Regions from separate parts of the Streptomyces sp. NPDC053048 genome, predicted to be linked through region 2. Evidence: predicted binding sites of a transcription regulator. Region 2 holds the regulator's gene; the other holds the start of a gene.
What was found. The regulator HspR, encoded in region 2, represses chaperone genes until heat shock. The targets are predictions, from matches to a motif close to TTGAGNNNNNNNNNCTCAA.
Positions count from the first base shown of each region.

Region 1: the regulator HspR is predicted to act here: its motif matches at 2,414-2,432, upstream of lon (endopeptidase La).

Region 1 is NZ_JBITZS010000011.1:240,255-244,666, reverse strand. Features, by position in the region: gene lon (endopeptidase La) at 1-2,391, opposite strand, end outside; gene ACIG36_RS28760 (rhomboid-like protein) at 2,570-3,346, opposite strand; gene ACIG36_RS28755 (spermidine synthase) at 3,544-4,269, shown strand; gene ACIG36_RS28750 (response regulator transcription factor) at 4,359-4,412, shown strand, end outside.
Region 2 is NZ_JBITZS010000012.1:126,566-130,977, forward strand. Features, by position in the region: gene dnaK (molecular chaperone DnaK) at 1-366, shown strand, start outside; gene grpE (nucleotide exchange factor GrpE) at 363-1,019, shown strand; gene dnaJ (molecular chaperone DnaJ) at 1,053-2,231, shown strand; gene ACIG36_RS29415 (heat shock protein transcriptional repressor HspR) at 2,237-2,692, shown strand; gene ACIG36_RS29420 (hypothetical protein) at 2,826-3,776, shown strand; gene ACIG36_RS29425 (pyridoxamine 5'-phosphate oxidase family protein) at 3,820-4,224, opposite strand; gene clpB (ATP-dependent chaperone ClpB) at 4,410-4,412, shown strand, end outside.

The sequences.
Region 1 (4,412 bases), on a different contig from region 2:
GGTGGCGGCCAGTGCCGGTGTCAGGGCGAGTTGCAGGACCTGGCGGACGTCCGAGACCGGGTGGACGTCCAGCGTGGCCAGGATCTCCGCGGGGACGTCGTCCAGGTCCGGCTCGTTGCGCTTGGGGATGATGACCGTGGTGACGCCCGCCCGCTGCGCGGCCAGCAGCTTCTGCTTCACGCCGCCGATGGGCAGGACGCGGCCCGTCAGGGAGACCTCGCCGGTCATCGCCACGTCCGGCCGCACCTGGCGGCCGGAGAGCAGCGAGGCCAGGGCCGTCGTCATCGTGACGCCCGCGCTCGGGCCGTCCTTGGGGACGGCGCCCGCCGGTACGTGCAGGTGGACGCCGCGTTCCTTGAAGTCGGCGACCGGCAGCTCCAGCTCGGCCCCGTGCGAGCGCAGGAAGGAGAGCGCGATCTGCGCCGACTCCTTCATGACGTCGCCCAGCTGGCCGGTGAGGGTCACGCCCGCGCCGCCGGTCTCCGGGTCGGCCAGCGACGCCTCGACGAAGAGGACGTCGCCGCCGGTGCCCGTGACCGCCAGGCCCGTGGCCACGCCGGGGACGGCCGTGCGGCGCTCGGCCGGGTCCTGGGCGGACTCGGGCGTGTGGTGCGGCCGCCCGATCAGCGGGCGCAGCTCGTCGGCGCCGACGGTGAAGGGCAGCTCGCGCTCACCCAGTTCGTGCTGGGCCGCGATCTTGCGCAGCAGCCTGGCCACCGCCCGCTCGAGGTTGCGCACGCCCGCCTCGCGCGTGTACTCGCCCGCCAGCTTGCGCAGGGCCCCGTCCTCCAGCGTGATCTCGCCCGGCTCCATGCCGGCCCGCTCCAGCTGCCTGGGCAGCAGGTGGTCGCGGGCGATGACGACCTTCTCGTCCTCGGTGTAGCCGTCGAGGCGGACCAGCTCCATGCGGTCGAGCAGGGCCTCCGGGATGGCCTCCAGGACGTTGGCCGTCGCCAGGAAGACGACGTCCGAGAGGTCGAGCTCGACCTCCAGATAGTGGTCGCGGAAGGTGTGGTTCTGGGCCGGGTCGAGGACCTCGAGCAGGGCGGCCGCCGGGTCGCCCCGGAAGTCCGAGCCGACCTTGTCGATCTCATCGAGGAGGACGACCGGGTTCATCGAACCGGCCTCCTTGATGGCGCGCACGATCCGGCCGGGCAGCGCTCCCACGTACGTGCGCCGGTGGCCGCGGATCTCCGCCTCGTCGCGGACGCCGCCGAGCGCCACACGGACGAAGTCGCGGCCCATCGCGCGGGCGACGGACTCGCCCAGCGAGGTCTTTCCGACACCGGGCGGGCCGACGAGCGCGAGCACCGCGCCCCCGCGCCGCCCGCCGACCACGCCCAGCCCCCGATCGGCGCGCCGCTTGCGCACCGCCAGGTACTCGGTGATCCGTTCCTTGACGTCCTCCAGGCCCGCGTGGTCCCGGTCGAGCACGGCCCTGGCGCCCGGGATGTCGTAGGCGTCCTCGGCGCGCTTGTTCCAGGGCATCTCCAGAACCGTGTCGAGCCAGGTGCGGATCCAGCCGCCCTCGGGGCTCTGGTCGGAGGCGCGCTCGAGCTTGCCGACCTCCTTCAGGGCGGCCTCGCGGACCTTCTCCGGCAGGCCGGCGGCCTCGACGCGGGCGCGGTAGTCCTCGGACTCGTTCTCCGGGTCGCCGTTGAGCTCGGCGAGCTCCTTGCGGACGGCCTCGAGCTGGCGGCGCAGCAGGAATTCGCGCTGCTGCTTGTCGACGCCCTCCTGGACGTCCTTGGCGATGGACTCGGCGACGTCCTGCTCGGCAAGGTGGTCGCCGAGCCACTTCACGGCGAGCTTGAGCCGGGCCACCGGGTCGGCGGTCTCCAGCAGCTCGACGCGCTGGGCGACGGTCAGGAAGGGCGAGTAGCCGGAGTTGTCGGCGAGGAGTGAGACGTCGTCGATGGCCTGGACGCGGTCGACCACCTGCCAGGCGCCGCGCTTGCGCAGCCAGCTGGTGGCGAGGGCCTTGTACTCCTTCATCAGCTCGGTGACCGCACCGGGCACGGGGTCCGGGGTGATCTCCTCCATCGGGGTGCCCTCGACCCACAGGGCGGCGCCGGGGCCGGTGGTGCCGGCGCCGATCCGCACCCGGCGGACGCCGCGGATGAGGGCGCCCGGGTCGCCGTCGGACAGCCGGCCCACCTGCTCGACCGTGCCGAGTGTGCCCACGCCCGCGTAGGTGCCGTCGACGCGCGGCACCAGCAGCACGCGCGGCTTGGCGCCCGAGCCCTCGCCGGTCGCCGCGGCCTGTGCCGCCTCGACGGCGGCCCTTACCTCCGCGTCCGAAAGGTCCAGGGGTACGACCATGCCGGGCAGCACCACCTCGTCGTCGAGCGGCAGCACGGGCAGGGTGAGCGGTGTGGACGTCGAAGCCATGATCTCCCCTTCGGCAGGCAAGTTGAGCTATGCCGACTCAATGCTCGGGCTGCCTCGCTTGTTCCCGGGGTCCGGGCTCTGTTCGCTGTGGGCGATCACGGCGCTGTCCCCACCGTGCGAAAACGCCGGCCGGGCCGAAAATCAGCCCGACCGGCGTTCGAGAAACTCTCGGGAGCTCTCAGCCCCGGCGCAGCGCGTCCTCGCGCTCCGGCTCCGGCTCCGCCACGCGCTGGCGCGGCACCGGAAGCGGCAGCACGCTCTCCGCGGCACCGCCCGGAGGGGGTGGGGGCGGCGGCTCGTCGCGGAGCAGCGACCGGCAGGCGATGCCCGTCAGCAGCGCGATCGGGTGGCCCCAGCTGGCCAGCGGGTCGACGAGCTCGATCAGGTCCTGGGCGCACATCGCCCCGGCTATGCCCAGCAGGAGCCACTTCCAGCGGCTCGGCAGCAGCCCCGACAGTGCGCCGACGGACGCCATCAGGCCGAAGCTGATGCCGTAGTCGAGGCGGTGCAGCGAGGCCTCGGGCAGCCGGCCCGCGGCGACCGCGCCCGCGACGGGCAGCTCCGTGGCCAGCGTGGCCAGGACGTGCCCGGCGAGGAAGACCCCGGCCGTGCGGGCGCCGCCGACGCGGCGCTCCAGCGCCGTCATCACCAGGGCGAAGACCGGAACGTAGGCGGAGTACAGGCCGCCTGCCACCCACAGGGCGCTGGCGACGAGGACGAACAGCGGCTGGTCGGCCAGGTGGGCCGCGTCCGTGCTGGACTCGCGCAGCAGTTCGTCGACAGTGGCCTCGTCGCCGAGGTGGGTGTAGAGGGCGGTGGCGACGAGGACCAGGCCGTAGAAGAAGGTGAACGGCGTCCCGGTCGGCGTCGGCAGCAGTAGGCCGAGCCCGCGGAGCACACGCCGGCGGCGCGAGGGCGCCGCTTCGGTTTTCACGTCGGCGTCAACCGCAGTCACCCGGACCGAGCCCCTTTCCCCGCGGGCCCGTCCGGCGTTCGAAAGACCCGCACTGGAACATTAAGGTGCACAGCCGCCCGCCGATTCAACCCCTGGACGTGACTCCGGTCACCCTTGTCAACCTCTTGACGCGCGGTCGCGTCGGCGGGGCCGTCGCCGATCATTGAATCGATCACTGAGCCGATCACTGTGGAGGCATGCGAATGACCGTCCCGGACACCCGGCAGCAGTACGCCGGCGACGCACCCGTCACGATCGAGCGCCGCGAGGGCCCGCACGGGGAGGTCGTGCTGCGGCGGCGGGGGGCGCACTACGAGATCATCGCCAACGGCTGCTTCCTGATGGACACCGCCGACGGCCGTTCCGAGCGCCTGCTCGTGGACGCGGCCCTGGGCGCGCTGCCCGCCGGCCGCCCGGCGCCCTCGGTCCTGATCGGCGGGCTGGGCGTCGGCTTCTCGCTGGCGCGGGCGGCCGGAGAGCCGCGCTGGGGGCGGATCACCGTCGTCGAGCGCGAGGCCGCGGTGATCGACTGGCACCGCACCGGTCCGCTGGCCGAGATCTCCGGCCGGGCGCTGGCCGACCCCCGGACGGAGATCGTCCACGACGACCTGGTCACCTATCTGCACACAGCGGATATCCCTGACGCCCCGCACGCCCGCTTCGACGCCCTCTGCCTCGACATCGACAACGGCCCCGACTGGACCGTCACGGACGACAACGACAGCCTCTACTCCCCCTCGGGCCTCGCCGCCTGCCGGGCCCGGCTGACCCCCGGCGGAGTGCTCGCCGTCTGGTCCGCGCAGCCCTCCCCGGCATTCGAACAAACCCTACGGAATGCCGGGTTCGCCGGGGTTATTACTGAAGAGATCACCGTTGCCCGAGGCGTCCCCGACGTGGTCCACCTCGGCATCCGCGCCGCGTAGCCGAGCCGCGCCGGGTGCCCGTACCCTGCCTTCCACAGCTGCACGACTGCCAGCGAAAACGCATTCGGAAGACGCTAGGGGCGGGGCGCATGGAGCAGACACACATCGGCCCGAACGGCGCCGCAGCCTCTGCCGGGGCGCAG
Region 2 (4,412 bases):
CGCGAGGCCGCCGAGACCCGCAACCAGGGCGAGCAGCTCGTCTACCAGACCGAGAAGTTCCTCAAGGACAACGAGGACAAGGTCCCCGGCGAGGTCAAGACCGAGGTCGAGACCGCCGTGGCCGAGCTGAAGGAGAAGCTCAAGGGCGAGGACACGGCCGAGATCCGCACCGCGACCGAGAAGGTCGCCGCGGTCAGCCAGAAGCTCGGCCAGGCCATGTACGCCGACGCCCAGGCCACTCAGGCCGCGGGCGGCGCCGAGGGCGCCGGTGCCGGTGCCGGTGCCGCGGGCGCCAAGGCCGAGGACGACGTCGTCGACGCCGAGATCGTGGACGACGAGAAGCCGAAGGGCGGTGCGTCGGCGTGACGGAGGAGACCCCGGGCTTCGACGAGAACGAGAAGCCTGAAGGCCCCTCCGACGCCACCACTCCCGACGACGCGGCGAAGGCCGCCGGGTCCGCCGACAAGGCGGGCCCGGCCGGCCCGGCCCCCACGGGCGAGGAACTCGTCGAGGTAGGCCTCCAGGCACAGCTGGACCAGGCCCAGGCCGCGCTCAACGAGCGCACCGCGGACCTCCAGCGGCTTCAGGCCGAGTACCAGAACTACCGTCGCCGTGTGGAGCGGGACCGTGCCACGGTCAAGGAGATCGCCGTCGCGAACCTCCTGTCCGAGCTCCTGCCCACGCTCGACGACATCGGTCGCGCCCGTGACCACGGCGAGCTCGTCGGCGGCTTCAAGTCCGTCGCCGAGTCGCTGGAGACGGTCGTGTCGAAGATGGGTCTGCAGCAGTTCGGCAAGGAGGGCGAGCCCTTCGACCCGCTGGTGCACGAGGCCCTGATGCACAGCTACGCGCCGGACGTCACCGAGACCACGTGCGTGCAGATCCTGCAGCCGGGGTATCGGATCGGCGACCGGACGATCCGCCCGGCGCGGGTCGCGGTCGCCGAGCCGCAGCCGGGCGCGAGCCCGAAGGCCGACGAGGCGTCGGACGAGGAGAGCGGTGGCCCGGAAGAGGGCTGACGCCCTGGGTGACGGGAAGGAGGGACGTCGGGGATGAGCCTGAGCAGGGACTTGCTGGAGAAGGACCTCTACAAGGTCCTCGGCGTTCCCAAGGACGCCACCGAAGCGGAGATCAAGAAGGCGTACCGGAAGCTCGCCCGCGAGTACCACCCGGACGCCAACAAGGGCGACTCCTCGGCCGAGGAGCGCTTCAAGGAGATCTCCGAGGCGAACGACGTCCTTGCCGACGCCAAGCGCCGCAAGGAGTACGACGAGGCGCGCGCCCTGTTCGGCAACGGCGGTTTCCGCCCGGGGCCGGGCGGCGGCGGCTCGTTCAACTTCGACCTGGGTGACCTCTTCGGGGGCGCCCAGGGCGGCGGTGGTGCCGGGGCCGGCGGCTTCGGCGGCGGCCTGGGCGATGTGTTCGGCGGCCTGTTCAACCGGGGCGGTACGAGCACGCGCACCCAGCCGCGCCGCGGCCAGGACATCGAGTCCGAGGTGACGCTCAACTTCACCGAGGCGGTGGAGGGGGCCACGGTCCCGCTGCGGATGTCCTCCTCGGCGGCGTGCAAGAACTGCTCCGGCACCGGAGACAAGAACGGCACGCCCCGCGTCTGCCCGACCTGCGTCGGCACCGGCCAGGTGTCGCGCGGCACGGGCGGCGGCTTCTCGCTGACCGACCCCTGCCCCGACTGCAAGGGGCGCGGGCTGATCCCCGAGAACCCCTGCGACGTCTGCCACGGCAGCGGGCGGGCCAAGTCGGCGCGCACGATGCAGGTCCGCATCCCCGCCGGCGTCTCCGACGGCCAGCGGATCCGGCTGCGGGGCAAGGGCGCACCGGGCGAGCGCGGCGGCCCCAACGGCGATCTGTACGTCGTCGTCCACGTCGGCACGCACCCGGTCTTCGGGCGCAAGGACGACAACCTCACCGTCACCGTGCCCGTCACCTTCGTGGAGGCGGCGCTGGGCGGCGAGGTGAAGGTCCCCACGCTCGGCGGGCCGCCGGTGACCCTGAAGCTGCCCGCGGGCACGCCCAACGGCCGCACCATGCGCGCCCGCGGCAAGGGCGCGGTACGCAAGGACGGCACTCGCGGCGACCTCCTGGTCACCGTCGAGGTGGCCGTTCCCAAGGACCTCGGCGACAAGGCCCGGGAAGCCCTGGAGGCCTACCGCGAGGCGACCGCGGGTGAGGACCCGCGAGCGGAGCTGTTCCAGGCCTCGAAGGGAGCGTGAACCCCATGGAAGGTGTCGGCCGCCGACGCAACCCCTATGAGCTGACCGACGAGTCGCCGGTCTACGTCATCTCCGTCGCCGCCCAGCTCTCGGGGCTGCATCCGCAGACCCTGCGGCAGTACGACCGCCTCGGCCTGGTCTCCCCGGACCGCACGGCCGGGCGCGGTCGGCGCTACTCGGCGCGCGACATCGAGCTGCTGCGGCAGGTCCAGCAGCTGAGCCAGGACGAGGGCATCAACCTGGCCGGCATCAAGCGCATCATCGAGCTGGAGAACCAGGTGGCGGCGCTCAGTGCCCGTGTCGCCGAGCTCCAGGCCGTCGCCGACGGCGCGGCGGCGGCCATGCAGCAGCGCGAGGCCCAGGTCCACGCCTCGTACCGCCGCGACCTGGTGCCGTACCAGGACGTCCAGCAGGCCGGCGCGCTGGTCGTCTGGCGTCCGCGGCGGGACCGGGAACGCTGACATCGCACGGCGGGGCCGGGAGAGCGGCAGCTCTCCCGGCCCTTTCGCTTGCCCGGCTCCTTTGCCCCGCGTGCTCACGCGGAGTTATCCACAGGCCTGGACGGTGACGGTGAGTGGCCGGGACACTCGGGGCATGACGGGGGACGGGACTTCATTGCGGGCCCTGGCGGATGCCCAGGGCGGGGTGGTGCTCACGGCGCAGGCACTGGCCGGGGGCTGGACGCGGGGGCGGCTGAGCCGGTTCCTGGCGGCGGAGGGGTGGACGCGCGTCCGGCCGGGGGTGTGGCTGGTGCCGGGGCGCGAGGTGGGACCGGCGGAGTTGCTGTGGACGCATCAGCTGCTGCGGCCGGAGCTGGTGGCCAGTCACTGGTCGGCGGCGCTGCTGCACGGCGTGGAGATCCGGCCGGTCGACAGGGTCGAGTTCACCAGAGCCGGAGGCGGGGCAGTGGCCGGGGCCGGTGCCGTGACGGGGGCGACGCTGCACCGGCTGCCGCTGGAACCGGGGGAGGTGACCCGCGTGGCGGGCCTGCGGGCGACCACGATCGCCCGGACGATGGCGGATCTGCTCAGAGCGGGCCCCCGGGACGACGTCCTGGTGGCCGTCGATTCGGCCCTGAGCTGGCGGCACGGCGGGGCGGCGGGGGCACGGGGGTCGCGCAGACCGCCGCTCACCACGCTCGACGCGATCGGACGGGCCCTGACGGCCGCGCCCTCGCTGCGCGGCGCACGCGTGGCCGCCTGGTGGCTGGCGATGGCGGACCCCAGGGCGGGATCACCGGCCGAGACGGTCGCCCGGCTGCGGATGCACGACGCCGGGCTGTGTCCCGAGACCCAGGTGATGCTCGTGGTCCCGGACAGCGGCCGCCGGGTCTACCCCGACTTCCTCTTCCGGCCGCAGGGGGTCGCCGTGGAGACCGAGGGGTACGCCTGGCACGGCAGCAGGGCGCAGCACCAGCGGGACGTCATACGGTTCAACGACCTGGCGGCGTGCCCGGAGGTGCGCCGGGTCCTGCGGTTCACCACGGCCGACGTCTATCACCGGCCGGCCATGATGATCCGCGACATCCGCAACGCGCTGGGGTGAGGGCCCGGGTGGTGAGGGCCTGGGGGTGGTGAGGGCCCGGGGTTCAGCCGCGGCCCATGGCCCGGGTGACGGTGATCTCGATGACGATCCGGTCGGGGTTGGGCAGCGGGGTCCGCTGGTAGCGCTCGGCGTAGCGGGCGACGGCGTCGGCCACGGCGGCCTCCTCGGTACGGACGACCGCGCGGCCCTCGAGGGTGGCCCAGCGCTTGCCCTCCAGCTGGCAGACCGCGACGCGTGCGCCGTCGGGTCCGGCGGCCAGCACATTGAGGGCCTTGCGGCTGTTCTTGCCGGTGATGACCCGGGCGATGCCGGCCTCCGGGTCGAAGGTGACGCCGACGGGGACGACGTGCGGGGAGCCGTCGGGACGGGGGGTGGTGAGGGTGCATATGTGCCGCTCGCGCCAGAAGGCGAGGTAGGCGGGGTCGGGGTTGCGGAGGTCCTGGGCCATGACGGGAAGCCTAGGGGGCGCGGGTGCCTCGCGGTCGCGTGTCCCGGCCGCGGGGGCTTCACTCACAAGTGGGGCATTTCGCCGGTCCACGCTACCGAAGACGAGGTTGAGTGGAATAGACTCAACTTATCGCATGTTGCTTCCAGCAAGATGGTGTGACGAGGTATGAGGAGGAGCCCCGAGCCGTG